Regions from separate parts of the Micromonospora arida genome, predicted to be linked through region 1. Evidence: riboswitches for the same ligand, from Rfam matches in the RefSeq annotation. Region 1 holds a riboswitch; the other holds the start of a gene.
What was found. Region 1 has a riboswitch for cyclic di-AMP ahead of ACFYP0_RS13140 (coiled-coil domain-containing protein). Riboswitches for the same ligand answer to the same signal wherever they lie in the genome.
Positions count from the first base shown of each region.

Region 1 (24,413 bases):
GCGCGCACACCTGACCCACCGGGAGCGGTGAGTATCAGAGGGTCACCGAACCCGTCGCTGACGGCGGAACACGAGGCCGGCCCCGAGTGCGGCGAGCAGCAGCAGGCCGCCGAGGGCCCAGAACCACCAGCGACCGCCGGAGTCGGACCGCTCCGACGCCGCCGGCACCGCGGAGGCCGTCGAGCTGCCGGGTGTCGCCGACGCGGGCCCGCTGGAGGGTGCGCCGACCGCCGACGCGCCTGCCGAGGGCGAGTCGGCCGGGTTGGTGCTGGCGGCGGCCGACGGCGAGGCGGACGGGTCGGCCGCGGTGCCGGTGGTGAGGGTGAACCGCACCTCGCCCTTCACCGGGTGCCCGTCGGACGACGCGAGCTGGTAGCCGACGATGTAGAGCCCGGCGGCGGCCGGCTTGAACGGCACCCGCACCCGACTGCCGTCGAAGGCGGGAGTCCCGCCAGCGACCACATTGTCCGGTCCGGTTATTGTGATCTTCGTCGTAGTCGGCGACGGCTTGGCGAGGAACCGCAGCTCGACGCGGGCGGGTGCCGTCGCCACGCGGGCGCCGTCGCGCGGGTCGCTGCCGGTCAGTTGGTTGTGGGCGGCGGCCGGAGTCGCCGGCACCAAAAACGACACACCGAACGCCACGCCGAGCACCACTGGCATGACCCGCACCGTACGTGTAACCCTGCCCCCCATGAACCCCTCCGTAAGGGTACGATCCGCCCGCTGATCAAACGGCTCCTCATTAGTCGAGCAGAGATCGCAGATAGTTCCAATTACTGTTCCGAAAGCTGCAACTCATCGACGTTCTGCGGAGTCTGTAAGAGTGGACGCGACCATCCGGTCGATGCCGCACCGGCAGATCGGTCCAGACGTCACGACGAAGCCATCCATCGAACGGGGCGAGGAGGCGGGATGGTCCGACACATGAGGCGGTTGGCCGCCGTGTTGGCGGGCACGCTGGCGGTGGCACTGCTGTCGCTTGGCACCGCCGGCTCGGCCTCGGCGGCGCCGAAGCCGGCACCCGCCGGAGTGGACATCACCGGCACGGGGCTGTCCGAGCCGCTGCGGTTGCACGCGGACAAGGAGCCCGCCCTCGTGGGCGCGGTCATCGACCAGGTCAACTTCCTCGCTCGCACCGGCATGCCGACCGGTCCGAAGGCCGCCAACCTCGGTCCGAAATACACGGTCGTGGTGCTCGCCGGCGAGACGCCGAAGCAGACCTACGACCTCTATCCCAAGGCGATCGGCGGCCCCCGCGTCTACCGGCCGGCGAAGCAGCCGGACGGCCGCAAGACCAGCGCCGGCTGGTTCCTGGGTCGGCTCAGCATGTCCGAGACCCTGCGCACCGCCGGCGTGCCGCTGGAGCGACAGTTCGACACGGTCAGTGGCGGCGCGGGCGGCGGCGAGCGCGTGCTCCCGGAGGACACGCTCGACCCGGCGAAGGACCTCGACGAGGCGCTCGGCGACCTGCAACGCCTGCTGCTGCTCAACGTCGGCGTGATGCTGACCATCACGGTCGGCCTCGCCGGGATCGCCCTGCTGATCCGCCGCCGCACGCGCTGACCCGACGCACTCGCTGACCCGACGCACTCGCTGATGCAGCGAGTGCGTCGACGGTGCTCAGCACCAGCGGCGCGGTGGGCGCTCCCGGCGGGTGGCCCGCGGCCGCGGCCGGACCGCGCCGTGCCGGTGCGCCCCGGCCCAGCCGGGAAGTTCGCTGAGGCAACCAGCGGGAACGTCCGAGTCGGGCTCGGCGGAGCGCTGACGGGGCAGCACGGGCTCGTCGTCGACGCGCCCGTGCAGTGGCTCCACCGGGTGCGATGGTGCGCCGCCGACCGGCCGGCGATGCTTGCCAGCCGCCTGCGGGTCGTGGTGCCCCGGCCGGCAGGGCTCGCCCTGGGCGCAGCCGTGCTCGGCCTCCCCGTGCGCCATCCCCGGTCTCCTCACGCTCGCCTCACCCTCGGGTGCTCTCCCCGAGGTGCCCTGTCACCGTACTGGCCGGGACCGACGGGCCGCGCGGCAGCGTACCCGGGGTCCGGACCGGCCGGTCCTCGAAGACGTCGCTGAGCGCGGGGGCCGGTTACGCAGTTCACAGCTTCTTTTCGTGCCGTTCACCCGACGCGTCACGGCCGCTGACCGTACTGGCGGTCGGTAAGGGTCCGTGTACCCCTTTCGGCCCATGGCGGTGCCGTCGAGGTCCTCCCCCGGTGGGAGTTCGGCGGGCGGCGACTGTGGTGGGATCGGGGCATGCGTGCGCCACCGTGGCTCGACTCCGGCACCCTCGGCCGCGACCTCGTGCTGGCCGGCGCGTCGCTGGCGGGTGGTCTGGTGCTGCACGCCCTGGGGTGGCAACCGCAGGTCCGTCCCGACGCCGACGTGCCGTCGGCGTTGTTCCTGCCGCCGCTGGTGGCTGTCTGCGTCGCCGTCGGCCTACGGCGGGTCGCACCACGCGCCAGCCTGGCCGTGGGGACCGGCGCGCTGGTGGTCGACACGGCGCTGGGCAGTTCGCTGGGCACGGTCCTGGTCTACACGCAGGTGCTCTACGACGCCTGCGTGTACGGCCCGCCCCGGCTGTGGCGGTGGTTGCTGCGGATCACCGTGGCGCTGAGCCTGGTCGGAGTGGTCGTCGGCGTGCTCACGTACGGCCAGTGGCGCGGGGCGGCGCTCGGGGTGCTGGTGGTGCTCGCCGGGCTGCTGCCGGTGCTGACCGGCATCAGTGTGCGGCAGTACCGCGACCAGGCCGCCGCCGAGCGGGAGCGGGCCGAGCAGACCGCCCGGCTGGTCGAGTTGGATCGTCGGCAGGCGGTCAGCGCCGAACGGGCCAGGATGGCCCGGGAGCTGCACGACGTGGTCGCGAACCACCTCAGCGCGGTGGCCATCCACGCCACCGCCGTGCTCTCCGTGCCCGGGTTGGGTCGCGGTCAGGTGGAGTCGGCGTTGCGGGTGATCCGGGAGAGCAGTGTGCAGGGCCTCGCCGAGATGCGTCAGATGATCGAGGTGCTGCGCGAGCCCGGAACCGGCGCCGGCCTGGCCACCCCCGAGGTGGTCACCGCGCGGCTGGCCGAGGCGGACGGACTGGTCGACAGGGTCCGGGCGGCCGGCCTCGCGGTCCGCGTCCGGACCGATGGCACGCCGGGCGCGTTGCCGGTGGGGGTGGACCTCGCCGCGTACCGGATCGTGCAGGAGTCGCTGACGAACGCGCTCAAGCACGGTACGGGTGAGGCGGAGCTGACGATCGCGTACCGGCCGGCCGAGGTGGTGCTGACGGTGGAGAACCCGGTGCGCGGGGGCGGGGCCGGGCTGCCGGGCGCCGGTGCCGGACTGATCGGCATGCGGGAGCGGGCCACGCTGCTGGCCGGCCGGTTCACCGCCGGACCGCACGACGGTCGCTGGCAGGTGCGGGCGGCCCTGCCCACCGGGGAGGGCGGGTGACCGGGCCGGCGATGCCACCGGACGACGCGGGCCCGGCGACGGTACGGGTGGTGCTCGCCGACGACCAGCCGGCGGTACGGGCCGGACTGGCCCTGATCCTGAACGGCTCAGCGGGCGTCGAGGTGGTCGGCGAGGCGGCCGACGGCGACGCCGCGGTGCGCCTGTGCCGGGAGCTGCGCCCCGACGTGGCGGTGCTGGATGTGCGGATGCCGCACCGGGACGGGATCTCCGCGACCCGGGCGATCGTCACCGACGGGCTCGCCGACGTGCTGGTGCTCACCACCTTCGACCTGGACGAGTACGTCTTCGGGGCGTTGCGGGCCGGCGCGGCCGGGTTCCTGCTCAAGGACACCGACGCCGACGGCCTGGTCAGCGCGGTGCGGACGGTGGCGCGGGGTGACGGGTTCATCGCGCCCACTGTGACCCGCCGGCTGATCACCGCGTTCGCGGCCACCGCGCCGGGCGCGTCGGCGGACGCCCGGGCCGCGCTGGACACCCTCACACCGCGTGAGCGTGACGTGCTGGCCTGCCTCGGCTTGGGCCTGTCCAACCAGCAGATCGCTGATCGACTGGTGCTGGCGGAGAGCACCACCAAGACCCATGTGAGCCGGATCCTGGCGAAGCTGGACCTTCGCAGCCGGGTGCAGGCCGCGATCCTGGCCCAGGAGGTGGGCCTGCCCGCTCCCCCACAGCCCTGAGACGGGCCCGCTGGGCGCGCCGACGATGGTCGGCAGACCGGTGCCGGCGTGGTTGGCCTGCTCACGACGTGTCAGGCTAGGGCGGTGAGCACGCCGGGCGGTGGGGAGCTGTCGGCCACGCTGCGCCGGATCGAACGATCGGCGGGGGCGTTGGCCACCTCCAGCGTGGCCCGGATGGACGAGACGCTGCCCTGGTTCCGGGCGCTGCCGGCCGACCAGCGCTCCTGGGTGATGCTGGTGGCCCAGGCGGGCGCGAGGTCGCTGGTGCAGTGGCTGCGCGAGGGCGGCGGCACGGCGGACAGCACCCAGGAGGTCTCGGACGAGGTCTTCGCCGCCGCCCCGCAGGCGCTGGCCCGGTCGATCACCCTCCAGCAGACCGTGGCGTTGATCAAGGTGACGATCGACGTGGTCGAGGAGCAGGTGTCGCAACTTGCCGCCGTGGGCGAGGAGCAGCAGCTACGCGAGGCGGTGCTGCGCTTCTCCCGGGAGATCGCGTTCTCCGCCGCCCGGGTGTACGCGCGGGCCGCCGAGTCGCGCGGCGCCTGGGACGCCCGGTTGCAGGCGCTGCTGGTCGACGCGCTGTTGCGTGGTGACTCGCCGGACGTCCTGGCCAGTCGGGCCGCCGCGCTCGGCTGGGCGGACGCACCGCCGGTGGCGGTGGCTGTCGGTCGGTCGCCCGGCGGCGAGGTCTCCGCGGTGCTGCACGTGGTCTACCGCCAGGCCCGCCGGATCGGCGTGGAGGTGATCGGCGGCGTGCACGGCGACCGGCTGGTGATCGTGCTGGGCGGCGCACCTGACCCGCTGACCGCCACGGCGAAGCTGCTGAGCGCGTTCGGGGACGGCCCGGTGGTGGTCGGTCCCGCCGTACCGAGCCTCGACGAGGCGACCGAGTCGGCGCGGGCCGCGCTGTCCGGCTTTCGGGCCGCACCGGCCTGGCCGAGCGCGCCCCGGCCGGTGCTGGCCGCGGACCTGCTGCCAGAGCGGGCCCTCGCCGGCGACGCGGAGGCCCGTCGGCGGCTGCGTCACGATGTGTACGCGACGCTGGTGCGCGCCGGTGGGGAACTGCTGGCGACCCTGGATGCCTTCCTGGCCGCCGGTGGCACGCTGGAGAGCGCGGCACGGGCACTGTTCGTGCACCCGAACACGGTGCGCTACCGGTTGCGCCGGATCGCCGAGGTGACCGGGTTCTCGCCACTGTCGCCGCGAGACGCGTTCGCCCTTCAGGTCGCGCTGACCGTGGGTCGGTTGGATCCGGTCGCCCCGCTGGCCTCGCAGGTCCCGACTCAGACAATGACCCCGGCTACCCGGAAATCCGCCCAAACCGAGGATGATCCCCGCCGATCTTTGTAGGAAACCTCTAAAGGTCCTAGTGTGGTTTGGTCGAGGGCGGCACCGCGTTACCCGCCTTTATCCGGGAGAGTCATAGACGTGCTCGCCGTACTTAGTCCCGGCCAGGGTTCTCAGAAACCCGGCTTCCTGACCCCCTGGCTCGACCTGCCTGGCACTGAGGCGCGACTGCGCGACTGGTCGGCGTTGGCCGGGGTCGACCTGCTGCACCTGGGCACCGACGCCGACGCCGACGAGATCAAGGACACCGCCCGCACCCAGCCGTTGCTGGTCGCCGCGGCGTTGCTCGCGGCCGAGCACCTGCCGCTGGACGGCGTCGCACTCACCGCCGGCCACAGCGTCGGCGAGTTGGGTGCCGCCGCCCTGGCCGGTGTGCTGTCGGCGGACGCAGCGATCACCCTGGCCGGCGTCCGTGGCCGTGAGATGGCCGCCGCGTGCGCGCTGGAGCCGACCGGAATGGCCGCGGTGCTCGGCGGCGACCCCGACGAGGTGATCGCCGCGATCGAGGCGAACGGGCTCTACCCGGCCAACCGCAACGGCGCCGGGCAGATCGTCGCTGCGGGCGCGCTGGACGGGCTCGACAAGCTGGCCGCCGCGCCGCCCGCCCGGACCCGGATCATCCGACTCCAGGTGGCCGGTGCGTTCCACACGCCGTACATGGCTCCGGCCGAGACCGCGCTCGCCGCGGAGGCCGCCGGGATCACCCCCGCCGACCCGGCCCGGACCCTGCTCTCGAACCTCGACGGCACCGCCGTCGACAACGGCGCGGCCATGGTGCAGCGCCTCGTTCGTCAGGTCACCGCGCCGGTGCGCTGGGACCTGTGCATGCGCACGCTGGCCGACCTCGGGGTCACCGGCGTGATCGAGCTACCCCCGGCCGGCACCCTCGCCGGCCTGGTCAAGCGGGAACTCAAGGGCGACGGCGCCCCGGAGATCGTCACCCTCAACACCCCGGACGACCTGCCGGCCGCACGGGACCTGATCGCCCGTATCGGAGGTCGTTCATGACTGGCAGTCGCATCGTCTCGATGGGGCACTACCAGCCCTCCCGGGTGGTGACCAACGACGACATCGCCCAGCTCGTCGACACCAACGACGAGTGGATCCGCGACCGCGTCGGCATCGTCAGCCGGCGGATCGCCGACAGTGAGACGGTCGCCGACATGGCCGCCGCGGCCGCCGGCAAGGCGCTGGCCAACTCGGGCCTGACCGCCGCCGACATCGACCTGGTCGTGGTCGCCACCTGCTCCTCCATCGACCGTAGCCCCAACGTGGCCTGCCGGGTCGCCGCCAAGCTGGGCATCACCGCGCCGGGCGCGTTCGACCTCAACACCGCCTGCTCGGGCTTCGCGTACGCGCTGGGCACCGTCGACCACGCCATCCGGGCCGGGGCGTCGCGCAACGCGATCGTCATCGGCGCGGAGAAGCTGTCCGACTTCACCGACTGGACCGACCGCTCCACCTGCATCATCTTCGCGGACGGGGCCGGGGCCGCAGTGGTCTCCGCCACCGCCGACGACGAGCCAACCGGCATCGGCCCGGTCGTCTGGGGTTCGGTGCCGGACAAGAGCGACGCGGTCCGCATCGAGGGTTGGCGCCCGTACATCCAGCAGGAGGGTCAGGCGGTGTTCCGCTGGGCCACCACCGCGATCGCGCCACTCGCGCTCCAGGCCTGCGAGCGGGCCGGGGTCGACCCGTCGGAGCTGGCCGCGTTCGTTCCGCACCAGGCCAACGCCCGGATCATCGACGGCATCGCCAAGCGGCTCAACATCCCCGACGCGATCATCGCGAAGGACATCGTCGAGGCCGGCAACACCTCCGCGGCGAGCGTGCCGCTGGCCCTGTCCAAGCTGGTCGAGCGCCGGGAGGTGCCCTCGGGCGCACCGGTGCTGCTGTTCGGCTTCGGCGGTGGCCTGACCTACGCCGGTCAGGTCGTCCGCTGCCCCTGATGACCCCCTCGGCGCGTACGCGTCCAGGAGCGGCGGTCGGCGACGCCGGCCGCCGGAGAACCCCGATGAAAGGAACCAACCGCAATGACCCGTGACGAGATCACCACCGGCCTCGCCGAGATCCTCGAAGAGGTTGCCGGGGTGAACCCGGACGACGTGGCCGAGGGGAAGTCCTTCACCGACGACCTCGACGTCGACTCGCTCTCGATGGTTGAGGTCGTGGTCGCGGCCGAGGAGAAGTTCGGCGTCAAGATCCCGGACAACGAGGTGCAGAACCTCAAGACCGTCGGCGACGCTGTCAGCTACATCGCGGCGCAGTCCTGATCATGAGTCGTCCTGACGTCGTCGTCACCGGGCTCGGCGCGACGACCCCGCTTGGCGGGGACGTCGCGTCGACCTGGGACGCAATGCTCGCCGGCCGCTCCGGGGTGAGTGCCCTCACCCAGGAGTGGGCCGAGCAACTGCCGGTCCGCATCGCCGCCCAGTTGGCCGTGGAGCCGTCCGAGGTGCTGGACCGGGTCCGCCTGCGCCGCCTGGACCGTTCCGAGGCGATCGCGATCATCGCGGCGCAGCAGGCCTGGGCGGACGCCGGCCTCGCAGGCTCCGACCTCGACGGTGAGCGGTTGGCCGTCAGCGTCGGCTCCGGCATCGGCGGTGCCACCACCCTGCTCGCCCAGGACGACATCCTGGAGGCGTCCGGGCCACGGCGGGTGTCCCCGCACACCATCCCGATGCTGATGCCGAACGGCCCGGCCGCCTGGGTCGGGCTGGAGCTGGGCGCCAAGGCCGGCGTGCACTCGGTGGCCAGCGCCTGCGCCACCGGCGCCGAGGCGATCGCCCTCGGCCTGGACATCATCCGCTCCGGCCGGGCCGACGTGGTGGTGGCCGGCGGCACCGAGGCGGTCATCCACCCGCTGCCGATCGCCGGCTTCAGCTCGATGCGGGCCATGTCGACCCGCAACGACGACCCGGAGCGGGCCTCCCGCCCGTGGGACCGGGGCCGGGACGGCTTCGTCCTCGGCGAGGGCGCCGGCATCGTGGTGCTGGAGCGGGCCGAGCACGCCGCGGCCCGGGGCGCCCGGGTGTACGCGCGCCTCGCCGGCGCCGGCATCACCTCCGACGCGTACGACATCGTGCAGCCGCACGCCGAGGGCGAGGGCGCCATCCGGGCCATCGCCAAGGCGATCGCGGACGCGGACGTGGCCAAGCGGGACATCGTGCACGTCAACGCGCACGCCACCTCGACCCCGGTCGGGGACATGCTGGAGATCGGCGGGCTGCACAAGGCGCTCGGCGACCACCCGGTGCTGTCCGCGACGAAGTCGATGACCGGTCACCTGCTCGGTGCGGCCGGTGCGCTGGAGTCGATCGCCACCATCCTGGCGATCCGCGACAGTGTCGTTCCTCCGACGATCAACCTCGACGACCCGGAGCCAGGCCTCACCCTGGATGTCGCCGCGCACAAGGCCCGCCACATGGAGATCCCGGCCGCGTTGAACAACGCGTTCGGCTTCGGCGGCCACAACGTGGCGCTCGTCTTCGCCCGTCCCTGAAATCCCGCGAAAGGGCCCCTCCTCGTCGAGAGGAGGGGCCCTTTCGTCGTTCAGCCTCGGTTGCGGGGGTGCTGTTTCGCGGTGCGCTCGTTGCCGTGGCGGTAGTTGCCCGTCCAGCGGGCCATCACCAACTGCGGGTCGTCGTCGACCTCGGCGAGGAACTCTGCGGCCCGAGCGCCGCGCAGTGTGCCGGCGACCCGGCCGTGGTGGGTGATCACCACGGTGCCGTCCGCCCGTTGCATGTGCCGGAATCCTGCTGCCGCTCCCATGGGGCGAGGTTGTCAGACCGACCGGGGGCAGGGCGACCCGATTTCGGTCAGGTATGCAGCGATCCCGATTGACGTCGGGAGACCGCACGGCTTAGATGGGCCGACTGAAGATCGACTGACGGGGATCACCACCATGGACACTCGTACCCGCGTCGCCGTGTCGGCGGCTGCGCTCACCCTCGGCCTGCTGACCGGCTGCGGCGACGACGACGCCGCTCCCGCCGGGCCCGCGGCCGGCGCCCCGGCCCCACAGGCCACTGGCGAACCCTGGTACGACGAGCTGGCCCCCGCGTCGCCCAGCGGCACCACCGGCGGCGCGAGTTCCCCCTGCCCGGTACCTGTGACGTTTCCGCTGGCCGAAGGGTGGACGGCCAAGGCCATCGAGCCGCCCAAGGGTGAGCTGGCCGAGCTGCTCGGCGAGGCGCTCACCAAGCGCGGCGGCACCACCGTGCGCTGTGAGGTGGACGGCCGGCCGGCCGGCGGCGGATTCCTGCGGATCTGGGCGGCGGACTCGCCGACGGTCACGCCGCGCGCCGCGCTGGAGAGTTTCGCCGCCGGGGCCGGCGAGACGGTCGCCGGCCAACAGTTCCGCGACCTCCGCGCCGGCGGCTTCGACGCCACCGAGATGACCTGGCTCGCCACCAACCCGCTGGTCGAGGACGAGGATGAGTCGCGAAACTGGGCGCTGGCCGTCCAGTCGGCTGGGCAGACGCTCGTCTTCGCGGTCAACGAGGGGCTGATCACCGAACGGACCGACGTGCTGCCGGCGTACCGACTCGCGGTGCGAGGGCTCGCCAAGGGCGAGTGAGGTGGGCGCTGACCTGGCCGTGCCGGACGGTCAGGTACCGCAGGTCGTCGCGGGCAGTCCGGGAACGGCCACCGGGGACCGGCCGCCCGGCCGGGCCTTGCCGGCGAGCACGGCGGCCAGGGCGGTCATCGACGCCCGGCTGGAGGAGTACGTCGCCAGCAGCGTCGGTGACTTCGCGTCGGCCAGCACGTACGGGGTGTCCATGGCGACCGTGACCGCCGCGTCGGGGCTCAGGTCCTTGCCGCCGTCTCCGTAGCCCACCAGGTGCACGATCGTGCCGCCGCTGGGCTTGACCTGCACCCCGGCGGCGGTCAGTGCGGCGGTGAGGATGGCCCGGGTGCCGTCCCGACCGCCGGACGTGGTGACGGTGACCGGCCCGCGTACCGCTCCGCCACAGGCGCCCCTCAGCACCGTGACGGCGGCGGCGGCCAGCGCGTCGGCCGCCGCCCGGTGCTCCGGGGTGTTGAGGGTGGACATCTGCGCCGCCGGCAGCTCCGCGAGCCGGAACTTCATGGTCAGCACCCGGGTGACCGCCTCGACCAGTCGGGTCCGGGGCAGCGATCCGCCGCGCAGTGCGGCGAGCAGCCCGTCGTACGCCTGACCGACGTTCGGGGTCATCAGGATGAGGTCGTTACCGGCGTTGAGCGCCCGGACCGCCGCCTCGCCGGGAGCCCAGCGCTTCGCGGGCGGCATGTTCATCCCGTCGGTGATCACCACGCCCTTGAAGCCGAGTTGGCCGCGCAGCACGTCGGTGAGCAGCTTGTGCGAGAACGTCGCCGGGGTCCCCGGGTCGATCGCGCGCGCATCCAGGTGACCGGACATCACGGCCATCGCGCCCGCGTCCATCCCGGCGGTGAACGGCGGCCACGCGCCGCTCTGCAACGCCGCGGCGGACTGGGTGAGCACCGGCAGGTCCTGGTGCGAGTCGTCGGCGCTGTGGCCGTGCCCGGGGAAGTGCTTCAGGGTGGCCGCGACCCCGACCGCCTGGAGGCCACGGACCGCGCCGCCGACCTGCGCGGCGGCCTGCTTCGGGTCGGCGCCGTACGACCGGGAGCCGATCACGGTGCTGCGGGTGGCCAGCACGTCCGCCACCGGGGCGAAGTCGATGTTGATGCCCATCGCGGCCAGCTCGGCGCCGGCGGCCCGCCAGGCGGCCTCGGTGAGCTTCGGGTCACCGGCTGCGCCGGCCGCGAGGGCGCTGGGCAGCACGGTGACCCCGTCGGTCACGCGGGTGACGACGCCGTACTCCTGGTCGGTGCCGATGAGCAGCGGCGCCGAATCGGCGGCGAGCCGACCTGCGGCGGTGCGCAGCCCGGTGGTGAGCTCGTGCACCTGCTTGGGGTTGTCGACGTTCGTGGTCTCCTGGTTGCCCTTGGTCGGGTCGTCGGCGCTGAAGCCGACCAGGATCAGGCCACCCAGTCGGTACTTGGCGATCATGTCGGCGGGGGTGTCCACCCCGGCGAGGGCCTGGTTACCGGCCGCCGAGCCGGCGGAGACCTTCGTCGCCGAGTCGCCGTAGGCGTACGGCATCAGCACCTGGCCGACCAGGTCCTCGTCGGACAGCGTCGCCACCAGCGCGGCGGCGCGGCTGGCGGGGTCGCTGACCGGCGGCGCGGCCGGGACGCTCGGGCCCGCGGACGTACCGACCGGGCTGGGCGTCGGCGTGGGGCGCTCCGGGTCACCTGAGCAGCCGGAGACGAGCAGGGCGGTCAGGGCGGCGACAGCGACACTGGCGCGCCACGGGCGATTCGACACGCCGCCCATCCCACCAGCTTCTCCCTTATCGGGGCAACTTGACCTTACCGGTCGTCACCGGCGCGACGGCGTACGGCCAGCGGCCCGCAGGCCGGGTCAGCCGACCCGAGTGAGCAAGGTCACCGGGGCGCCGTCCCCGGCGTACCGGTAGGGCTCCAGGTCAGCGTCCCACGCCGTGCCGAGCGCCTTGTCGAGGGCGTGCGCCAGCGCCTCGGGGGCCCGGGAGGCCGCCATCAGCGCCCGAAGGCGGTCCTCGCCGAGCTGGATGTCGCCGGCCACGCCGACCGTTGCCCGGAACAGGCCACGGGCTGGCACGTACATGAAGCGCTCACCGTCGGCACCGGGACTCGGCTCCTCGGTGACCTCGAAACGGATCATGGGCCACTGCCGTAGGGCAGCAGCCAGCTCGGCGCCCGTCCCCGGACGACCGGTCCACCCGCACTCGGCCCGGCGTGCGCCGGGGTCGACGGGCTGAGCCGTCCACTGCAGGTTGACCGGCGCGGCTAGGACGCGCGCGATCGCCCACTCGACGTGTGAGCACACGGCGAGCGGGGTCGAATGGACGTATACGACGCCACGCGTTGGCACGGTGACCTCCCGGAGAGCGAGGTGCGTCTTCCCCTACGACCTCGTCCACCCAGGTGGCTGCTGCAACACATGATGACTCCTGTGACGCGTGATGCGCCAGGGAATCGGAAAAAACGCCGGGTGGAATAGCCGGACGGGTGGTCGCCGTTGCCTCTCAGGACACCGCGGCGACCAGCATGATGTCGTGGTCCTGTACAGTTCCACCGGCGGCTTATGCCGCGTTACACCTTCGCGGGTCGAGTCACGTACGACCCGCACACAGCCCCCGGACGTCCAGTCCTCCCGTACGTCTTGCAAGGAGTACCTCCGTGGCGAGCAACACCTCTAAGACCGCGCGCGCGTCCGTCCGGGCCGGCCAGGCTGGCCAGGGTGGCGCCCTCAGCGTGCTGGGCGAGTTCAAGTACCTCATCCCGCTCAACGGCGGCAAGCACGCCTACGTGCGGAACCTGACCAACGGCAAGACCGCGCACCTGCGCACGGACTCCGACGCCTTCGTCGAGGAGATCCGCGTTCTGGCCGCCGCCGGCCACGCCGCCAAGATCCGGGCGGAGATCAACAACCTGGCTGCCACCCACCCGGGTGACGGCTGGGAGGCCACCGAGAAGCGCCTGGTCGCGGCCGGCGTCTTCGAGGGCTGAGCCCCTCCCCCACCGCACCAACGAAACCGCCCGCCGGGAGTTCCCGGCGGGCGGTTTTCGCGTGCCCGGGGCCGTGTCCGGGGCCGGGTCAGCCTGGATCGAGGGGTAGGCGGCGTAGAGCCGCACGCCGGCGCTCAGAACAGCCGGGTCAGCCCGGATCGAGCAGGGCGACCTCGCCGCTGGCCAGGTCGTAGAGGCCGCCGACCACGGCCACCCGGCCGGCCGCCACCGGTCCGGCCAGGAGATCGTCCTCGCGCAGGGTGCGCACCGTACGCCGGACGTGCCGGCGGATCGCCAGCGGCTGCACCGCCGGATCGTCCAGCCCCGCGTCGGTGACCGCCGGAGCGATCTCGTCCACCAGGTGCGCCAGCGACCCGCCGGGACGCTGCCCGGTGCGCAGCGCCTCCACCGTGGCCTGCACCGCACCGCACCGCTCGTGGCCGAGGACCATCACCAGCGGTACGCCGAGCTGGCCGACCACGTACTCGATCGAGCCGCAGACCGCGCGATCGAGCACGTGCCCCCCGGTACGGATCACGCAGATCGCGCCGAAGGTCTGGTCGAAGATGGCCTCCAGCGGCACCCGGGAGTCGATGCAGCCCAGCACCACGGCGTACGGCTGCTGGTCGCCGGAGGCCGCGGCGGCGGCCGTGACGTCGTGTCCGTGCACCGGCTGGCCGCTGACGAACCGCCGATTGCCGGCGAGCAGGGCGGCCAGCGCGGCGCGGGGCGTACCGCCGGCCTGCCGCCCCGGCCCCGACGTCGCACCCATGGGCGCTCCCGACGACCCCATGCCGTTCAGCTTGGCCCGCCGCCGTCGGGCACGGGCGAGGTCGGGAATGTTCGCCACGGCGTGATTGGCGTGGTGTCATGGCGGGTAGCCGGTGTTACCGCCGGGTATCCCGGTGCTGGTGGTACTGGGCGGCCCTGGGGAGGCGGCGATGCCGGAGCGGTTCGAGGTCGGTCTGCCGGACGGTGTACGGCTCAACGTTGAGGCGACGGGTCCGACGGACGCCGAGGTCACCGCCATCCTGCTGCACGGCTGGACGCTGGACGGGCGTGCCTGGCACCGGCAGGTCGACGCGCTCACGGCACCGCCGTTCGGCAGTGCGGTGCGGGTGGTCGCCTACGACGCGCGGGGGCACGGCCGGTCCAGTTGCATGGCGCTGCCCACGGCCACCCTGGCCCAGTTGGGTGACGACCTGGCGGCGGTGATCGACGCGGTCGCGCCGACCGGCCCGGTGGTGCTGGTCGGGCACTCGATGGGCGGCATGACGATCATGGAGTACGCCCACCGCCACCCCGCGCACTTCGCCGCCCGTACCGCCGGCCTGGTTTTTGTCTCGACCACCGCCGAGGGGCACACGCACACCGTCTACGGGCTCTCGCCGCGGATCGCCCGGTTGATCCGGCTGGCCGAGACGACCGGCGCCGGCGTGCTGGCGCGGTGTGGCTCGTGGCGCGCGCCCCGGGCACTGCTGAAAGCGCTGCAACCGAGCATCCGGTGGATGCTCTTCGGTGACCGCTGCGATCCGGCCGACATCCGCCTGGTGACGTCGGCGGTGGCTCGGGCCTCGCTGCGCTCGATCGGCGGGTTCCGCGCCTCCATCGGCACCCAGCACCGACTGGACACCCTCACCGCGTTGGCCCACCTGCCGGCCGCCGCCCTGGTCGGCGACCGGGACCGGCTGACCCCGCCGCCGTGCGCCGAGTCGATCGCGGCGGCTCTGCCGGCGACCGAGCTGACCGTCTGCCCGGGTGCCGGGCACATGCTGATGATGGAACGTCCGGACGAGGTCAACGCCGCGCTCACCGGCGTGGTGCGGCGGGTGCTCGCCGAATCGCCGCCGGCTCACCGTGGCGCGTCGCCCGCCGAGACGCCTGCCTGAGCACGTTCGCGCACCTCGGGCGCGGCGGGTCGGCTCCGGGGCCGTACTCTTCTCGGTTGGCCCGCGCGGTTCCCGCCGCCTGCCGGCGACCTCTGAAGGAGCGTGCGTTGACCGACCAGTCCGGCCTGGAGCAGGAGATCGCCGTCGAGCAACGACACCTCGACCGGGTGTACGCCCGACTGGCCGAGCTGCGGCGGTCGGCCGTCCGCGCCGAGCGTGACGGCTACCGGATGGCCCGGGTGGGCACGCACGGCGCCCTGGTCGAGCGCGACGCGATGGTCTTCCACGCGGCGCAGCGGCGGCACACCCTGGACGCCGAGCACGAGGGGCTGGTCTTCGGCCGCCTGGACCTGCGCGACCGTCAGGTGCTGCACGTCGGGCGACTGGGGATCCGCGACGAGAACGCCGTCACGCTTGTCGTCGACTGGCGCGCGCCGGCCGCCGCCGCCTTCTACCAGGCCACCCCTGCGCAGCCGCTGGACGTGGTGCGGCGGCGCACCATCCAGTCCCGCGCCGAGCGGGTCACCCGGATCGAGGACGACCTGCTGGACCCGACGGCCGCCCCGGAGGGGATGACCGTCGTCGGTGACGGCGCGTTGCTGGCCACCCTGTCCAAGGCCACCGGCCGGGGCATGCGTGACATCGTGGCGACCATCCAGCGGGAGCAGGACGAGGCGATCCGCTCGCCCGGCTCCGGGGTGACGATCGTCGCGGGCGGCCCCGGCACCGGCAAGACCGCTGTCGCCCTGCACCGGGCCGCGTTCCTGCTGTACTCCGACCGCAGCCGCTACGCCGGCGGCGGCATCCTCGTGGTCGGCCCGTCGTCGGTCTTCGTCGAGTACATCGGCTCCGTGCTGCCGTCGCTCGGTGAGGACACCGCGACCCTGCACTCGCTGGGCACCCTCTTCCCGGGAATGACCGCCACCCGCCCCGACCCGCCCGAGGTGGCGGCGGTGAAGGGCTCGCTGCGGATGCGCCGGGTGCTGGAGCGGGCGGCCCGCGACGCGGTGCCGGGCGGCCCGGGTGAGCTGCGGCTGCTCTACCGGGGCACGCTGCTGCGGTTGGACCGGGCCGCGCTGGACCGGATCCGGGACCGCGCGCTGCAACGCGGCGCACGACGCAACGAGGTGCGTCGGGCCGGTTTCGACGGGGTGTTCGCCGCGCTCTGGGCGCAGGCCCGTGAGCTGAGCAGCGGCCGACTGCCGGAGCAACCGGCCTTCGAGGCGGAGATCGCCGAGCGGTCGGAGTTCCGGGAGTTCCTCAAGGCGTGGTGGCCTCGGCTGCACCCCCGGCACGTGCTCGGCTGGTTGGCGGAGCCGGACCGGCTGCGCCGGTACGCCGGGGGGATCCTCTCCTCGGCGGAGATCCGGCTGCTCAACGCCGCGTACCGGAACCTGGACTCGGCCGGGCTGACCATCGCCGACGTGGCGCTGCTGGATGAGTTGGACGCGCTGCTCGGTAAGCCCGCGCAGCCGGCCCGCGCGCGACGCGATCCGTTCCAGCTCGCCGGCGGCGTCCGTGAGCTGAGCACCCTCGGTGAACGGCAACGGGCCGCCCGCGCGGCGGCCCGGGAGCGTCCGGAGGACTACCGGGAGTACGCGCACGTGGTGGTGGACGAGGCACAGGACGTCTCGCCGATGCAGTGGCGGATGATCGGTCGACGCGGCCGACTGGCCTCCTGGACCGTTGTGGGCGACCCCGCGCAGACCGCGTGGACCGGCGATCCGGAGGAGCTGACCCGAGCCCGCGACCAGGCGTTGGGCCGGCGCAAGCGACACGACTTCACGCTCACCACCAACTACCGCAACTCGGCGGAGATCTTCGCGGTGGCGGCGGCGGAGATCCGTCGGCTCTACCCGGACCTGCCGCTGCCGACCGCCGTTCGCTCCACCGGGGTCGAGCCGGTGGAGCTGGTGGTGCCCGCGACGGGGTTGGAGACCGCGACCGTGGAGGCCGCCGCCGGTCTGCTGGCCGAGGTGGAGGGCACGGTCGGGGTGATCACGCCGGTCCCCCGCCGGGACGAGGTCGCCGGTTGGCTGGGCGCGCTCGGCGCGCCCAGGTTGCAGGTGGTGACCAGCCTGGAGGCCAAGGGAATGGAGTACGACGGGGTGGTGCTGGTCGCCCCGAGCGAGATCCGGGCGGATCCGGGCGCCGGGGTGCGCACCCTGTACGTGGCGCTCTCCCGGGCCACCCAGCGGCTCACCACCATCGACCCGACCGGCTGACGTGTGCGGACTGCCGCCGGCGGACGCCCTGCCCGCACACTTGCACACATAGCGATGTGAGCATACATTTGACCGGGTCCCGGCCAGCGGCGGAAGGTGGTTCTCGTGGGCGCAGGTCATGACCACCACCATGGGTCCGTCGCCAATGCCGCACACCAGCACCGAGGTCGACTCTGGGCGGCTTTCGGGTTGCTCGCCACCCTGATGGTGGTCGAGGCCGTGGCCGCCCTGCACACCGGCTCGCTAGCCCTGCTCTCCGACGCCGGGCACATGTTCACCGACGTGCTCGGCATCGGGATGGCGCTCGCCGCCATCACGGCGACCCGGCGGGCCACCGGCGACCCGCAGCGCACCTTCGGGCTCTACCGGCTCGAGGTGCTCGCCGCGCTGGCCAACGCCGTCCTGCTCTCCGGCGTCGCGATCTACGTGGTAGTCGAGGCGATCCGCCGCTTCGGTGACCCGCATGAGGTCGTCGCCGGCCCGATGCTCGTGGTGGCCGTACTCGGCCTGCTCGCGAACATCGCCGCCTTCGCGCTGCTGCGCGCCGGAGCCCGGGAGAGCATCAACCTCCAGGGTGCCTACCTGGAGGTGCTCGGTGACCTGCTCGGCTCGGTCGGCGTCATCGGCGCTGCGCTGCTCATCACCGTCACCGACTGGTGGTGGGCCGACCCTCTGGTCGCGGTCGCCATCGGCGTGTTCATCCTGCCGCGCACCTGGCGGCTGGCCCGCGCCGCCATCCGCATCCTGGTGCAGGCCGCCCCGGAGCACCTCCAGGTGACCGCCGTGCACGACCGGCTCGCCGCCGTCCCCGGTGTCGTCGAGGTGCACGACCTGCACGTCTGGACGCTCACCTCGGGCATGGAGGTGGCCTCCGCCCACCTGACCATGGCACCGGGCGCGGAGGTCGGCGCGGTGCTCACCGCGGCGCGTACGGCCCTGCACGACGACTTCCGCATCGAGCACGCGACGTTGCAGATCGAGCCCGGTGCCGCCTCCGGAGCGTGTGGCTCGATCGAATGGTGACCGGGGATTTTTGGAGCATTTCTCAACTTTCGCGGTAATTTTCCGTGGCGACGCACGCACCGTCCGTCACATTGGCTGCAGCGGCCCCATTGGCACCGGTAGGCTCGGTCCCGGCCTCCACCAGGCGGCGCCCTCCCGGCGCCGGTGGCGGTCGCCGCCTAATCGCCCAACCAGGCGAACCGGGGAACCATGTTCCTGGGGTGCATCCGCGTCAGCGGTAGGGATCTTCCGTCCCGAACCCGTCAGCTAACCCGGTCGGCGGCTGACGGAAGGACATGCGCAGTGGCACCAGCACGACCACCCGCCGCCCGACTGGCGGCCCTGATCGTCGCGATGTTCGCCCTCGGCGTCGCGCTTCCGGCCGGCACCGCCTCGGCCGCTCCCCCGACCGGCCTGCGGGCCGCCGCACCCGACTCCGACGAGGAGGGCGGCACCCCGGCGCTGCGGGCCCAACTCGAGGCGGCCAGCAAGGGCTACCTGGACGCGAAGCGCGCCCTGGACACCTCCGTGCAACGGCAGAAGCAGCTCGCCACACAGATGAAGACCATCGAGGTCGAGATCGAGCAGCGCAACGGCAAGGTCGGCGAGATCGCCGAAGTGGCCTACCGCACCGGCCGGCTCGGCGCGATGTCGGCACTGCTCAACAGCAACACCCCGGAAGGTTTCATGGACCGGGCGGCCGCGCTGGACGCGGTGGCCGCCAACGAGGACCGGGTGCTGCGCGACCTGCTGAACAGCAAGGACAAGGCCAATCGCACCCGGGTCGCCCTGGACGGCGAGATCACCGAACAGCGCAAGCAGGTCGCGGTGATGGCCAAGCGCAAGGAGCAGGCCGAACGGGCCCTCACCGTCGCCACCACACCCAAACCGCAGACCACCGCCGACACCGGCTCCAACCGGGGCACCTCCAGCGCCAACGCGACGGCCGCGCCGCGCAACTCCGACGGCTCCTGGCCCTCCGAGTCGTGCAGCGTCAACGACCCCACCCCGGCCAGCGGCTGCATCACCCCCCGCACCCTGCACGCGCTCAACCAGGCCAAGGCCGCAGGGTTCACCCGGTACGTCTCGTGCCACCGCCCCAGCGGCTCCGGCGAACACCCGAAGGGCCGGGCCTGCGACTTCGCGGCGCAGAAGGGCGGCTTCGGCGGGGATGCCACCGGCGGCGACAAGACCTACGGCAACAACCTGGCCGCGTACTTCATCCGCAACGCCGACCGGCTCGCCGTGCTCTACGTGATCTGGTACCGGCAGATCTGGCTGCCCAGCAGCGGGTGGAAGTCGTACAGCGGGGCGGGCGGCGACCCGTCCAGCGACCACACCAACCACGTACACCTGTCGGTCTACTGACCCACGCGTCGTGATGCCTGTGAGTCATCGTGATGACTCACAGGCATCACGTACGTCCGGGGCCCGGCTACGTCGCCGGGCGTACCCCTGATGTCGTCGCTCGTCGGACGACCCTGCCACGGTCCGCGGGCAGCATCGCGGTATGCCTCGGATCCGACCCACCACCCGCAAGGCGCTGCTCACCCTGCACCTCGTCACCTCGCTGGGCTGGCTCGGCGCCGACCTGGTGCTGCTCACCCTCGGCATCGCCGTGCAGCGAGGTGCCGACCCGGCGGTGGTCTATCCGGTCACGGCCCTGGTCGGCACGATGCTGTTCGCGCCGCTGAGCGTCCTGGTCTGGCTGATCGGACTCGCCAGCTCGCTGCTCACCCCGTGGGGCCTGCTGCGCCACCGCTGGGTGCTGGTCAAGCTCGTGCTCACCACGGTGATGGTCGGGCTGGTGCTGTTCCTGCTCACCCCGAACCTGCGTCACGCCGGAGCGGTCGGTGCCGCCCTGCCCGCCCGGGATCGCGCCGACCTGGTCATCGCGCCGGCGGTGTCGACCAGCCTGATGATCATCGCGACGGTGCTGTCCACCTACAAGCCGTGGGGCCGGCGCCCCGCCGCCCGACCCGCCCACACGAGCCGTGATCGCGCCGCAACCACGAAGTAGGCGCCGCCCCCGCTGCGCGCAGGGAGCAGGTCAAGGCCGCCGCTACGCGCGATCTTGCCCTGCCCCGCGATCTTGCCCTGCCCCGCGATCTTGCCCTGCCCCGCGATCTTGCACTTACTGTCCCGACACATGGGGCATCCCGCCGATATCGACAGCCGGAACTGCAAGATCGACGCAGCGGGCGATGCGGGCGGGGCGGGGCGGCGGGGCGGGCGGGTCAGGTGGGCGGGGGGTTGCCGGTGCGGTCGAGGGCGGCGCCCAGCCGGGTGGCGAGGGCGAGGTGAGCCGCCTGGGCCTGGCGGAACGCGTACCTGAACAGTGGCCTCGGCGCGGTCAGGGTGATCTCGACGTCGATGCGGACCAGGCCGTCCGGCTCGGGGCGTAGTCGGGTGTGGTTCCGCACGGTGGTGGACGGCCACTGGCGGGCAACCATGACGATCTCGTCGGCCTCGCTGATCAGCACGTCCGCGTGGTAGGTGGTCCGGAAGCGCAGCGGACCGGCCGCCAACCGGTCGTTGATCGTGTAGCTGGCCTGGGCGCCGGGCCGGGGCGGCACCCGGCGAACCCGGACGATCAGCGGATGCAGCTCGCCCTGCCGGGTCAGGTCGCTGAGCAACGCTGCCGCCTCGGCGGGTGAGCACCGGGCCTGGACGGTGTAGCTGAAGGTACCGCTGCTGAGCACACCGTCTCCCGCCGCCGTTGGTGGCCCGATCGTCCCGTACCGATGTCTGGCTGGCAACGCCCCCGGCGCCCTCAGTGCCGTGCCGGACCGGGCCGATGCGACGACCTGTCACCACCTGCGCCATTAAGGTCGGTTAGTACAAAATCTTCCGTAGATGCCGGAGGGCGGCCAGCATGAACGGCGACGACCGATGAGTGGGCACGTGATGGTCTTCGCGCCCACTCCGCAGCTGACGGTGACGGTGGACCAGCCCAACGACCACCCCGAGCTACACCTGCACCCTGGCGGGCAGGGCGTCTGGCAGGCGCGGATGGTGATCTCCCTCGGTGTCGACGTGGTGCTCTGCGCCGCCCTCGGCGGTGAGATCGGCCAGGTGCTGGAGCCGTTGCTGGTCAGTGAGGGCGTGGACCTCAAGGTGGTGGTCCGTGACTCCGGCAGCGGCGGGTACGTGCACGATCGCCGCGAGGGCTCCCGGCAGGAGATCGCCGACGTGCCGGGGCAGCCGCTGAGTCGGCACGAGATCGACGAGCTGTACAACCTCGCCCTCGGCGAGGGCCTGCGGGCCTCGGTGAGCATCCTCAGCGGGCCGAACGAACCGTGGCTCGTACCGGCCGACCTGTACCGACGCTTCGCCGCCGACCTCGGCGCGAACGGCGGCCGGGTGGTGGTCGACCTCTCCGGCGATCACCTCGGTTCGGTGCTGGAGAGCGGGGTGTTCTTCCTCAAGGTGAGTCACGAGGAGTTGATCCGCGACGGCCGCGCCCGCAGCGACGACACCGAGGAACTGACCCGGGCCATGTACGAGCTGCATGCGGGCGGCGCCGAGACGGTGGTGGTGAGCCGCGCCGACCAGCCGGCGTTGGCGCTCATCGACGGGGAGCTGTTCCAGGTCGAGATGCCCCGGCTGGAGGCCGCCGACCCGCGCGGCGCGGGCGATTCGATGACGGCCGGAGTGGCGGCCGTCGTGGCCAGGGGCGGGGACATTCGGACCGCCATCCGCACCGGCGCCGCCGCCGGCGCACTGAACGTGACCCGGCACGGCCTGGGCACCGGGCGGCTGGACTCGATCACCGGGCTGGTGGACCGGGTCCGGCTGGTGCCGGCGGACAGCCGGCAACAGGAGCGGACCACCCCGGACGAGTTGGCCGGCCGGGTGGTCGAGCGATGACCCTCCGTGTGTTGATCACCAATGACGACGGGATCGCCGCGCCCGGCATCCAGGCGCTGGCCTGGGCCGCCTGGCAGCGGGGCCTGGACGTCGTGGTGGCCGCGCCGATGGAGGAGGCGAGCGGCACCAGCGCCGCGATGAGCGCCATGGAGCGCGACGGGCGGGTCATCGTGAACGACCACCCGCTGCCGGACCTGGCGGGTGTGCCGGCGTACGGGGTCGCCGGATCCCCGGGCTTCATCACGCTGATCGCCCTGCACGGGGCGTTCGGCCCACCGCCGTCGGTGGTGCTCTCCGGCGTCAACCGGGGCGCCAACGCCGGCCGGGCGGTGCTGCACTCCGGGACCGTGGGCGCCGCGTTCACCGCCGCCACCAACGGCTGCCGGGCGATGGCGGTCTCCCTGGACGTGCTCTCCGCCGGCGAGGCGACGGCCGCGAGCGGTGGCGCCGCCGTGGACGCCGCCGCCCGGGTACGCGACGCCGAGCGGCACTGGGGCACCGCCGCGCGGGTCGCCCTGGACCTGCTCCCCCGCTTGACCTCCGCGCCCATGGAGAGCGTGCTCAACGTGAACGCCCCGGACCTGCCGCACGGGCAGCTGCGCGGGGTGCGGCGCGGCACCCTGGCCAGCTTCGGTCAGGTGCAGATGACGGTGGCCGAATCCGGCCACGGGTTCGTCCGTACCTCGCTGGAGGAGCCGGGGCAGGCCGCACAGCCGGGCACGGACGTGGCGTTGCTGGCCGCCGGGTACGCGTCGGTGACGGCCATCCGAGCGGTCACCGAGGCGACCGACATCGACCTGACCGGCCTGGACGAGCATCCCTGACGGGGAACGCCCGGCGCGCTCAGGCGCCGGGCAGCACCTCGCGGGTGGCGGCGCCGGCGAAGTAGGGCTCCGGAGCGCCGAAGAGGCCGAGCAGGCCGGTCACCCAGAGCTGCCGGTGCACGAACCGGCTCGGCTCGGTGACCACCAGCTTGACGTCGCTGACCTCGGCTGTCTGGAAGCCGGCGACCATGGCGCTGATGCCGACCGAGTCGATGAAGGTGACCAACCTCATGTTGAGTTCGATGCGCAGGGGGCGGCCCTTGGCCAGCACCTCTGCGATCGCTTCGCGCACCTCGTACGCTGTGTCGACGTCGATCTCACCCCGTGGGGCGATCTCCACGACACCACCGGACAGAACCGACTTCACGATCGACAGGCTCACGCGAGCACCTCCACCCGCCCGTCCCCCGGGCGCCTCATCAGTACGCGGGCCGCGACCGAGAGTATTCCTCCGACGGCCTCGGTCGCCACCCCTCGGGATGAGCAATTCGCGGATCCGGGCCGACAAAGTCACCCATATCCGCACTTTTCAGTATCTGATTACTCAAGACTTTTCGTTATCTGACCATCGACGATCGGTCGTGACCGACGCGCCGCCGAACCAGGGTAGCGGTCCGGACCCGGCGCGCCCGACAACCGGCCCACGACGTACGCCTGCCCCGTGTGCCGTCGGCGTGTCGCCCACCGCCGGCCGGCACGATCCGCGCCCCCGGTTGCCGACGCGCCCTAGCATCGGCCGGGACACCACCGCGACGGAGAGGATCCTCGATGATCAAGCGACTTGCCGGGCTGGCCGGCGTCGGTGTTCTGCTCGCCCTCGTCCTGGCCTGCGGTTTCGGTGGCGGGGGCGACGATGACGACGATGATGACGACGACTTCGCCCGAGGTGTCGCCGTGTCAGCGGTGCGCTGATTCGGTGGCGCGCCGGGTTCCGGTGCGCCGAGCTGTCGGTGCTCCGCGGAGGTCGGGGTTTGCGTCCGGCTGACGCGGGGCACTGCGGGGTAGGCGACACCGTGACGCGCTGGAAAGACGCCGAAGTCCGAAGTGGCCGGCGACTTCGGCACCCGAGGAGGTAACCACGATGTTCGGAACCAACCTGCTGGACCGCCGCAGCAAGCCGGAGCGGATCGCGGATCAGGCCTGGGAGCACATGCTCTCGGCCGTCAGCTATGCCGGAGACAGTGTGCGGGACACCGCCCGCTCGGCCCGCCAGAACAGCAGCGACCTCGCCGACGGGGCGGGTGACCTGGTGGGATCCGCCGCCGAGGAGGCGCGACGCCGAGCCTCGCTGGCCTTCGACGCGCTCGCTGGCCGCCAGCCGGCACTGCCCTGGACGCTCCTGATCGGCGCCGCGCTCGTCGGCGCGGCGGTCGGCTGGGCCGTCGGCTCCGCCGCGCGGGCCGCCGGCAGTCGGGACGACCGTGCCGTCGACGACGTGGAGTTCGTCGACGTCGACCGCCCCAACTCCCCCGCCATCTGAACGACAGCGCCACCACGGGCCCCGATCGACCCCAAGGTCGAGCGGGGCCTGCCGTCGTGGTGCTGGGTGGACCCGGTCCGCCGGGT
Region 1 covers NZ_JBIALC010000003.1:404,524-428,936, forward strand. Annotated here, with positions in the region: gene ACFYP0_RS13045 (copper resistance CopC family protein) at 43-660, opposite strand; gene ACFYP0_RS13050 (hypothetical protein) at 913-1,563, shown strand; gene ACFYP0_RS13055 (hypothetical protein) at 1,621-1,932, opposite strand; gene ACFYP0_RS13060 (sensor histidine kinase) at 2,248-3,432, shown strand; gene ACFYP0_RS13065 (response regulator transcription factor) at 3,444-4,130, shown strand; gene ACFYP0_RS13070 (PucR family transcriptional regulator) at 4,179-5,480, shown strand; partial or broken gene ACFYP0_RS13075 (ACP S-malonyltransferase) at 5,559-6,476, shown strand; gene ACFYP0_RS13080 (beta-ketoacyl-ACP synthase III) at 6,482-7,426, shown strand; gene ACFYP0_RS13085 (acyl carrier protein) at 7,511-7,750, shown strand; gene fabF (beta-ketoacyl-ACP synthase II) at 7,753-8,979, shown strand; gene ACFYP0_RS13095 (hypothetical protein) at 9,030-9,248, opposite strand; gene ACFYP0_RS13100 (lipoprotein) at 9,382-10,056, shown strand; gene ACFYP0_RS13105 (glycoside hydrolase family 3 protein) at 10,087-11,820, opposite strand; gene ACFYP0_RS13110 (DUF3145 domain-containing protein) at 11,908-12,399, opposite strand; gene ACFYP0_RS13115 (hypothetical protein) at 12,708-13,037, shown strand; gene ACFYP0_RS13120 (carbonic anhydrase) at 13,186-13,809, opposite strand; gene ACFYP0_RS13125 (alpha/beta fold hydrolase) at 13,979-14,926, shown strand; gene ACFYP0_RS13130 (HelD family protein) at 15,034-17,151, shown strand; gene ACFYP0_RS13135 (cation diffusion facilitator family transporter) at 17,257-18,174, shown strand; cyclic di-AMP (ydaO/yuaA leader) riboswitch at 18,320-18,451, shown strand; gene ACFYP0_RS13140 (coiled-coil domain-containing protein) at 18,457-19,521, shown strand; gene ACFYP0_RS13145 (hypothetical protein) at 19,664-20,173, shown strand; gene ACFYP0_RS13150 (SRPBCC family protein) at 20,391-20,855, opposite strand; gene ACFYP0_RS13155 (1-phosphofructokinase family hexose kinase) at 21,046-22,023, shown strand; gene surE (5'/3'-nucleotidase SurE) at 22,020-22,847, shown strand; gene ACFYP0_RS13165 (STAS domain-containing protein) at 22,867-23,229, opposite strand; gene ACFYP0_RS13170 (hypothetical protein) at 23,616-23,759, shown strand; gene ACFYP0_RS13175 (hypothetical protein) at 23,929-24,327, shown strand.

Region 2 (6,842 bases), on a different contig from region 1:
GGGGCACGGTTGCCGTCGGTGAGTATCCGCGCCCCTCCGACGCCCAGTCCGACAGCCAGGGCCACGGCTAGCGCGGTGCTTCCGATCAGGCGCTGCCGGTGCCGGCGGACCCGCCGGGCCACCTTGACAACCCGATCTGGTGGCGGCGTCAGTGGGGGAACGGCGTTGGTCAACAGCAGCCTGATGTCCTCATCTTCACGCGTCACTTCGCGACCTCCAGGCGGCAAACAGCTCAAGATTCGGATCGGTACGCAGAATCCGTAGGGCACGGAAGGCCTGCACCTTGACCGTGTTGTGCGAGCAGCCGAGCACTTCCGCCGTCCGCTGCACCGTCAGGTCCTCGACGTAGCGGAGCACCACGATCGCCCGCTGCTGCCGGCTGAGTCGGGCCAACGCGCGGCGTACCGCGTCCCGGTCGACGGACTCACCTGCCACGTCGCCACGTGCGGGCTCGTCCGGCGGCTGGCTTGGAATCTCACTGCGCCAGCGCCGCCGCCACCAGGAGACGTAGGTGGTGAACAGCGCTCGGCGCAGGTACGCCTCGGGATGCCCGGCACTCCTGATCGTGGCCCAGCGCCGCCAGACGTCCGCCAGAACCGTCTGCAACAGGTCCTCGGCTCGCCCGGCATCGCCGGTAAGCAGCCAGGCCGAACGCAGCAGCGCATCGGAGCGCGCCGCGACGAACTCGGCGAAGCCTTCCGGTGGCGCCAGTTCCCGAGGTCGTTGCATGGTGTGTGTACCTCCCACCACTTGAACGCTCTGGGAGGTCAGCGAGGTTAACGCAGGAACGGCCGGGGTTGCGGGCCTTCAGGGTCTTGTCGGCCGCGAGCGCTGCTGGCCGCAACAGCGTCGAAGGCCCTGGCTGGGACTCTCGTCCTGGCCAGGGCCTTCGCAGTGGAGCGGGTGACGGGAATCGAACCCGCACTGTCAGCTTGGGAAGCTGATGTTCTGCCATTGAACTACACCCGCAAGCGGCACCACTGTACCCGAGTCGTCGAGGCCGTGCACCCAGGTCCCCCCGCCGACCGCAGCTGTCCGCGTACCGCTCCACCCGGGTCGACCCCAGGTTGATCCACTCGGTTTTCTGGAAGTCGGGGCATCCGGAGCGTTGGGACACCGCGATTTCACTGAAGTCGAGTTGATCACCGCGGCACCGGGGCCGGTACGTACGCCGGTGCCGGCTCCCGTTACGACGGAGCCGGCACCGATGAACCTTCCGGTTGTGGTCAGGCGGCCGTGCACTGGACGTCACGGCTGAGGCGGGTCGGGCGCGCCTGCGGGACGGCGAGGGGCATGGCCCCCGCCGACGGGGCGTTTGGGTCGAGCCAGACCCGAACGGCCGGCCGACCCGGCGCGAGGCCCGGAATGCCCGCGATGTGCTGCTCGCGGCGGGTGAGCATGGCCACGTCGACGGTGAACTCGAAGAGCCGCCAGTCGACCTGCGGCTCGGCCCGGGCGCTGTGCGCCAACTGCGCCACGAGGACCGGATCGGTCACCGGACGGGCGTGCCCCGCCACGTACGCCTCGTCGTCGCTCTCCTCCGCGGGGAAGGAGTGCAGCGCGTAACGGCCGTCACGTTCGAGGTCGCGGCGCTTGGGCGAGTCGATGATGAAGCAGAACAGCCCCTCGGCGGTGATGACCGGAGAGACCGGATGGACGCGGGGCCCGCCGTCGGCACGGACCGTGGCCAGATAGCCGAAGCCCGGCCCGTATTGCTGGAGGAGAACGCGGATCCCGTCGGCGAGTCGGGGCTCGTCGGCGGCGAATTCGGACCAGGAAGCCATGTGGGCATTCTATCGAACAAATGTACGAGTAGCGACCTCGACGCGCTGGTCACCGGCACCGAATCCGGCCACTTTCGGGAACGCGGCTATGGTGGTCCGATGCTGCTCTCCGACCGCGACCTGGTCTCCGAGATCAAGGCCGGCACGCTGGGCCTGGAGCCGTTCGAGCCCACTCTGGTCCAACCGTCCAGCATCGACGTCCGACTCGACCGGCTGTTCCGGGTTTTCAACAACCACCTCTACACCCACATCGATCCCGCCATGCAGCAGGACGACCTGACCTCGGCGGTCGAGGTCCCCGACGGCGAGCCGTTCGTGCTGCACCCGGGGGAGTTCGTCCTCGCCTCGACACTGGAGGTCATCTCGCTGGGTGACCAGCTCGCCGGCCGACTGGAGGGCAAGAGCTCCCTGGGCCGGCTCGGGCTGCTCACGCACTCCACCGCCGGCTTCATCGACCCGGGCTTCTCCGGTCACGTGACACTGGAACTCTCGAACGTGGCGAACCTGCCGATCACCCTGTGGCCGGGCATGAAGATCGGGCAGCTCTGCATCTTCCGGCTCTCCTCGCCGGCCGAGCACCCGTACGGCTCGGTGGTCTACGGCTCGCGCTACCAGGGCCAGCGGGGGCCGACACCCAGCCGCGCCTGGCAGCACTGGCGCACCTGGCCCACCCGCTGAGGTTCAGCCGTTAGGACCGAGACGACGAGGGCCCGCCGCGACGGATCGCGACGGGCCCTCGGTCATCGGAAGGTCAGCCTGGACGGCCGTAGCTGTGGATCGGGCCGTCGTCGACCTTCTTCATCTTGACCGGTTGACCGGCCTGCGAGGCGTGCACCACCCAGCCGCCGCCGACGTACATGCCGACGTGGTGGATGTCGCTGTAGTAGAAGACCAGGTCGCCGGGGCGCAGGTCGCCCTTGCTGACGTTCTTGGTGACCCGGCTCTGCGCGGCGGCGTTGTGCGGCAGCGACACGCCGGCCTTCGCCCAGGCGGCCAGCATCAGACCGGAGCAGTCGTACGAGTTCGGGCCCTCGGCACCCCAGACGTAGGGCTTGCCGATCTGCGCGCAGGCGAACTTGACCGCGGTGCCCGCGGCGCCGCCGGGGTAGCTACCCGGGCAGGGTGCCGGGCGCAGCGGACCGCCGCCGCCGCTGCCGTACACCTTGAGGCGCAGCTTCTGCAGGCGGTCGATCTCTTCGTTGATCTGCTTCTTCTTCGCCGCCAGCTGAGCTTCGGTGCGGGTCAGCTGGGCCACCATCTCGTCCAGCGGCGCCTTCTGCGCGGCCAGCTGATCGCGCAGGTCGGCCACCTGGCGTACGTCCTTCTGCTGGTTGTGCGCGAAGCGGTCGAGCATTTCGAGCTGGCCGACCACCTCGCTGGGCGACCGGCTGCCCAGCACGGCGTTGACTGTCGAGACGTTCTCACCCTTGTAGGCGCGTACGGCCAGGGCGCTGACCTTGTCCATCGCGGCGTCGACCTGGCGCTCCAGCGGAGTGATCCGGGCGGCCAGCGCGTCGGCCTGCTTCCGCTTTGCGGCGAGGTCGGTGCGGGTGGCGTTGTGCCGTTCGATGATCGGTTCGAGCTTGTTCCAGTCGGCGTCGATCTGGCGCTCGATCTCGGCGACGGACGGGTCGGCGTGCGCCGCCGTGGCACTGCCGGTCAGGACGACGGCGATGCCGGCCAGCGCGGCGAGTGCGGTGGTGAAGCGGGACCAGCGTGGGCGCGGCACGATCGAGGCCGGGCCGGCTGATGCCGGCCGCTCGGACGACGGCCGCGGGGCATGGAGTGCCACCGGGGTTCCGTACTCCTTCTTCCTGACCGCCTACCGGGTTAGCTGACGGGTTCGGGCGGGAAGTCGGCGCCCTACCGCAGTGGCTGCGGATTCACCCCGAGGGACCTGGGTCCCCGGTTCGCTCGGAAACGACTCGGCGGTGTCGGTCCGTTACCGCCCGGGCTGGGCGGAGCTGCTGTCGGGCCGACGAATGACCAGAGTAGAGACGCTTGTTACCGATCCGCAACCCGTGCGGCCGTGACACTCCGTACGGATTGGGCGAGGTCACCGACCGTGTGTGAAGAATTCTTTCCGCACGCTTCGATAGATGGAAAGGTATTGACGCGAGCTCCCGGACGGCGCGATGGTGACCTGACCTCACTCCGCGAGAATCTAGGGGGTTCGATGCACCATCCAACCCTGTCGACCGGCTGGCGCGCGCTGCTCGCCGCCACCGTGGTCGCCGCCGCGACCACGGTGCCGCTCTCCAGCGGCCCGGCCGCCGCCGCGCCCGCCACCGACCGTCAGCAGCAGTACGCCGCAGCGGCCACCGAGTACGGCGTGCCGGCCGTCGTGCTGCTCGGCGTCTCCTTCCTGGAGTCCCGTTGGGACACCAACGCCGGCACACCGAGCACCAGTGGCGGCTACGGCCCGATGCACCTGACCGACGCGCGGCACGTGGCCGCCCTACCCGGGCGCGGCCACCACGACGCCGGCGCCGAGGACCCACGCGGCGACGACTCCCGTTCCGCCCGGGTGCCCACGCCCCGGCCGGTCGAGGCACCCGCGCCGTCCATCGCCGCGTTGCAGACCGTGGACGCCGCCGCCACGCTGACCGGCGCCACCCCCGAGGCACTGCGCACCGACGCGGGCCTCAACATCCGGGGTGGGGCCGCGCTGCTGAGCGCGTACCAGAGGGATCTGGGCGCGCCGGTCGGCGCGGGCACCGACCCGGCGGCCTGGTACGGCGCGGTGGCCCGCTACTCGGGCGCGGACAGCGCCGACGCCGCGGCGGCCTTCGCCGACGAGGTCTTCACCACCATCGGCGCGGGCGAAGCCCGGGTGACCGACGACGGCCAGCGTGTCACCCTGCCGGCCCGCGTGGTACGGCCCGAGCGTTCCTGGTTGGACCGGTTGGGCCTGCGCCGCCTGGCCCGCCCGGACGGGGTGGAGTGCCCACGCACCATCTCCTGCGAGTGGATCCCGGCGCCCTACGAGGCGTTCGGCGACGGGGACTACGGCAACCACGACCTCTCCGACCGGCCCGCGCGGCAGAAGATCGAGTACATCGTCATCCACGACACCGAGGCGAGTTGGGCCACGACCCTGCAACTCGTCCAGGATCCGACCTACGTGAGCTGGCACTACTCGCTGCGCTCGGTCGACGGGCACATCGCCCAGCACGTGAAGACCAAGGACGTCGGCTGGCACGCCGGCAACTGGTACGTCAACGCGAAGTCGATCGGGTTGGAACACGAGGGCTTCGCGGCGCAGGGCACCTGGTACACCGAGGCGATGTACCGGACCTCGGCGAAGCTGGTCCGGCACCTGGCGCTGCGGCTGGGCATCCCGCTGGACCGCCAGCACATCATCGGCCACGACAACGTGCCCGGCACCATCGCCTCGACCGTGCGGGGAATGCACTGGGATCCGGGCCCGTACTGGGACTGGACGCACTACTTCGACCTGCTGCACGCACCTCGACTGGACACCGGCACCCCGGCCACCGGGCTGGTCCGGATCGACCCGGACTACACCACCAACCAGCCGGCGTTCACCGGCTGCGTCACAGTGGGCGTGCCCTGCGCGCCGCGCGGCTCCTCGGCGGTGGTGCTGCGCAGCGCACCGGCCGCGGACGCGCCGCTGGTCAACGACATCGCGCTCCGCCCGGACGGCAGCCCGAACACGATGGCGGTGTCGGATCACGGGGCCCGGGCGTCCGCCGGGCAGACGTACGCGCTGGCCGGACGGCAGGGCGACTGGACGGCGATCTGGTATCTCGGGCAGCGGGCCTGGTTCCACAACCCGGCGTCCGCGCCGACCGCCAGTTGGACCGTCGGCGTCGTGGCGACGCCGAAGCCCGGAAAGGCCACCATTCCGGTCTACGGACGGGCGTACCCGGAGCAGTCCGCGTACCCGGACGGGGTGCCCTACCAGGCGATCTCGCCGCTCCAGTACACGCTGGCCGCCGGGCAGCGGTACTCCGTCGGCGCGGTGCTGGCCGGCGAGTACTACCGGGCCAGCACGTTCGACGGTTCCTCGCCCGGCGACTGGACGGTGATTCGCGGCAAGAACCGGTACGCGCAGATCCAGTTCGGCCACCGGATCATGTACGTCGACCTCGCCGACGTGCAGCTGTTGCCCTCCCCGGTGGGGGCACCCCGCTGAGAACCACGACGGCCCCCGGTCGGTGACCGGGGACCGTCGTGTCGCGCGAGGCGGATCAGCCGGGTCTGCGGAACCCGGCGATGGGCATTGTGGTGATGCTGGAGACCTGCACCGGTTTGCCGGCGCGTGGCGCGTGCACCATCTGGTTGTTACCCAGATAGAGGCCGACATGACTCAGGCCGGAGAAGAAGAAGACCAGGTCACCGGGGCGGGCGTCGCCTCGCGAGATGGCCTTGCCCTCGTTCCACTGGTCACCGGTGTGGTGCGTGAGGTAGATCCCGGCCGCCTTGTAGGCGTACTGGGTCAGCCCTGAGCAGTCGAACGAGTTCGGCCCGGTGGCGCCCCAGACGTACGGCTTGCCGACCTTGCCGCAGGCGGTCTTGATCGCGGTGCGGGCCGCCTCACTGACCACTCCGTTGATGGTCGGGCAGGCCGCCGTCTTGACAGTGGTCTTGGGCATCGACGCCTCGAGCTTCTTGATCTCGGCGTCGATCTGCTTCTTCTTGGCCGCCAGATCATTCTGCTGCTTGGTCTGGGTGACGATCAGCGCGTCCAGCTTCTGCTTCTCGCCGTCGTACTTGTCCCGCACGGCCAGCACACCCTCGACTTCCTTGCGCTCCTGCGAAGCGAGCCGGTCGAGGATGGTGAGCTGCTCGGTGAGCGTGTCCGGCTTGGCGCTGACCAGCAGCGCACCGATGTCGTGTGACGGGCCGGAGATGTAGTAGCGGGAGGCGAGGTCGCCGACCCGGTTGAGCGCCAGCTCGCTCTGCAGCGCCAGCGGCTCGATCTTCTTCTGGAGGTCCGCCGACTTCTTCCGGTTGACCTTCAGCTGCGCCCGGACCTTGTTGTACTGCTCGATGGTGGGCTCCAACTGCTCCCACTTCTTGTCGATCTGCGCC
Region 2 covers NZ_JBIALC010000019.1:69,475-76,316, reverse strand. Annotated here, with positions in the region: gene ACFYP0_RS32350 (hypothetical protein) at 1-206, opposite strand, end outside; gene ACFYP0_RS32345 (SigE family RNA polymerase sigma factor) at 196-729, opposite strand; tRNA gene ACFYP0_RS32340 (tRNA-Gly) at 896-969, opposite strand; gene ACFYP0_RS32335 (pyridoxamine 5'-phosphate oxidase family protein) at 1,227-1,784, opposite strand; gene dcd (dCTP deaminase) at 1,884-2,462, shown strand; gene ACFYP0_RS32325 (C40 family peptidase) at 2,536-3,576, opposite strand; cyclic di-AMP (ydaO/yuaA leader) riboswitch at 3,590-3,725, opposite strand; gene ACFYP0_RS32320 (N-acetylmuramoyl-L-alanine amidase) at 3,961-5,943, shown strand; gene ACFYP0_RS32315 (C40 family peptidase) at 5,999-6,842, opposite strand, start outside.
Region 2: it holds a riboswitch for cyclic di-AMP, as region 1 does, so the genes downstream of both, ACFYP0_RS32325 (C40 family peptidase) here and ACFYP0_RS13140 (coiled-coil domain-containing protein) in region 1, are expected to answer to the same signal.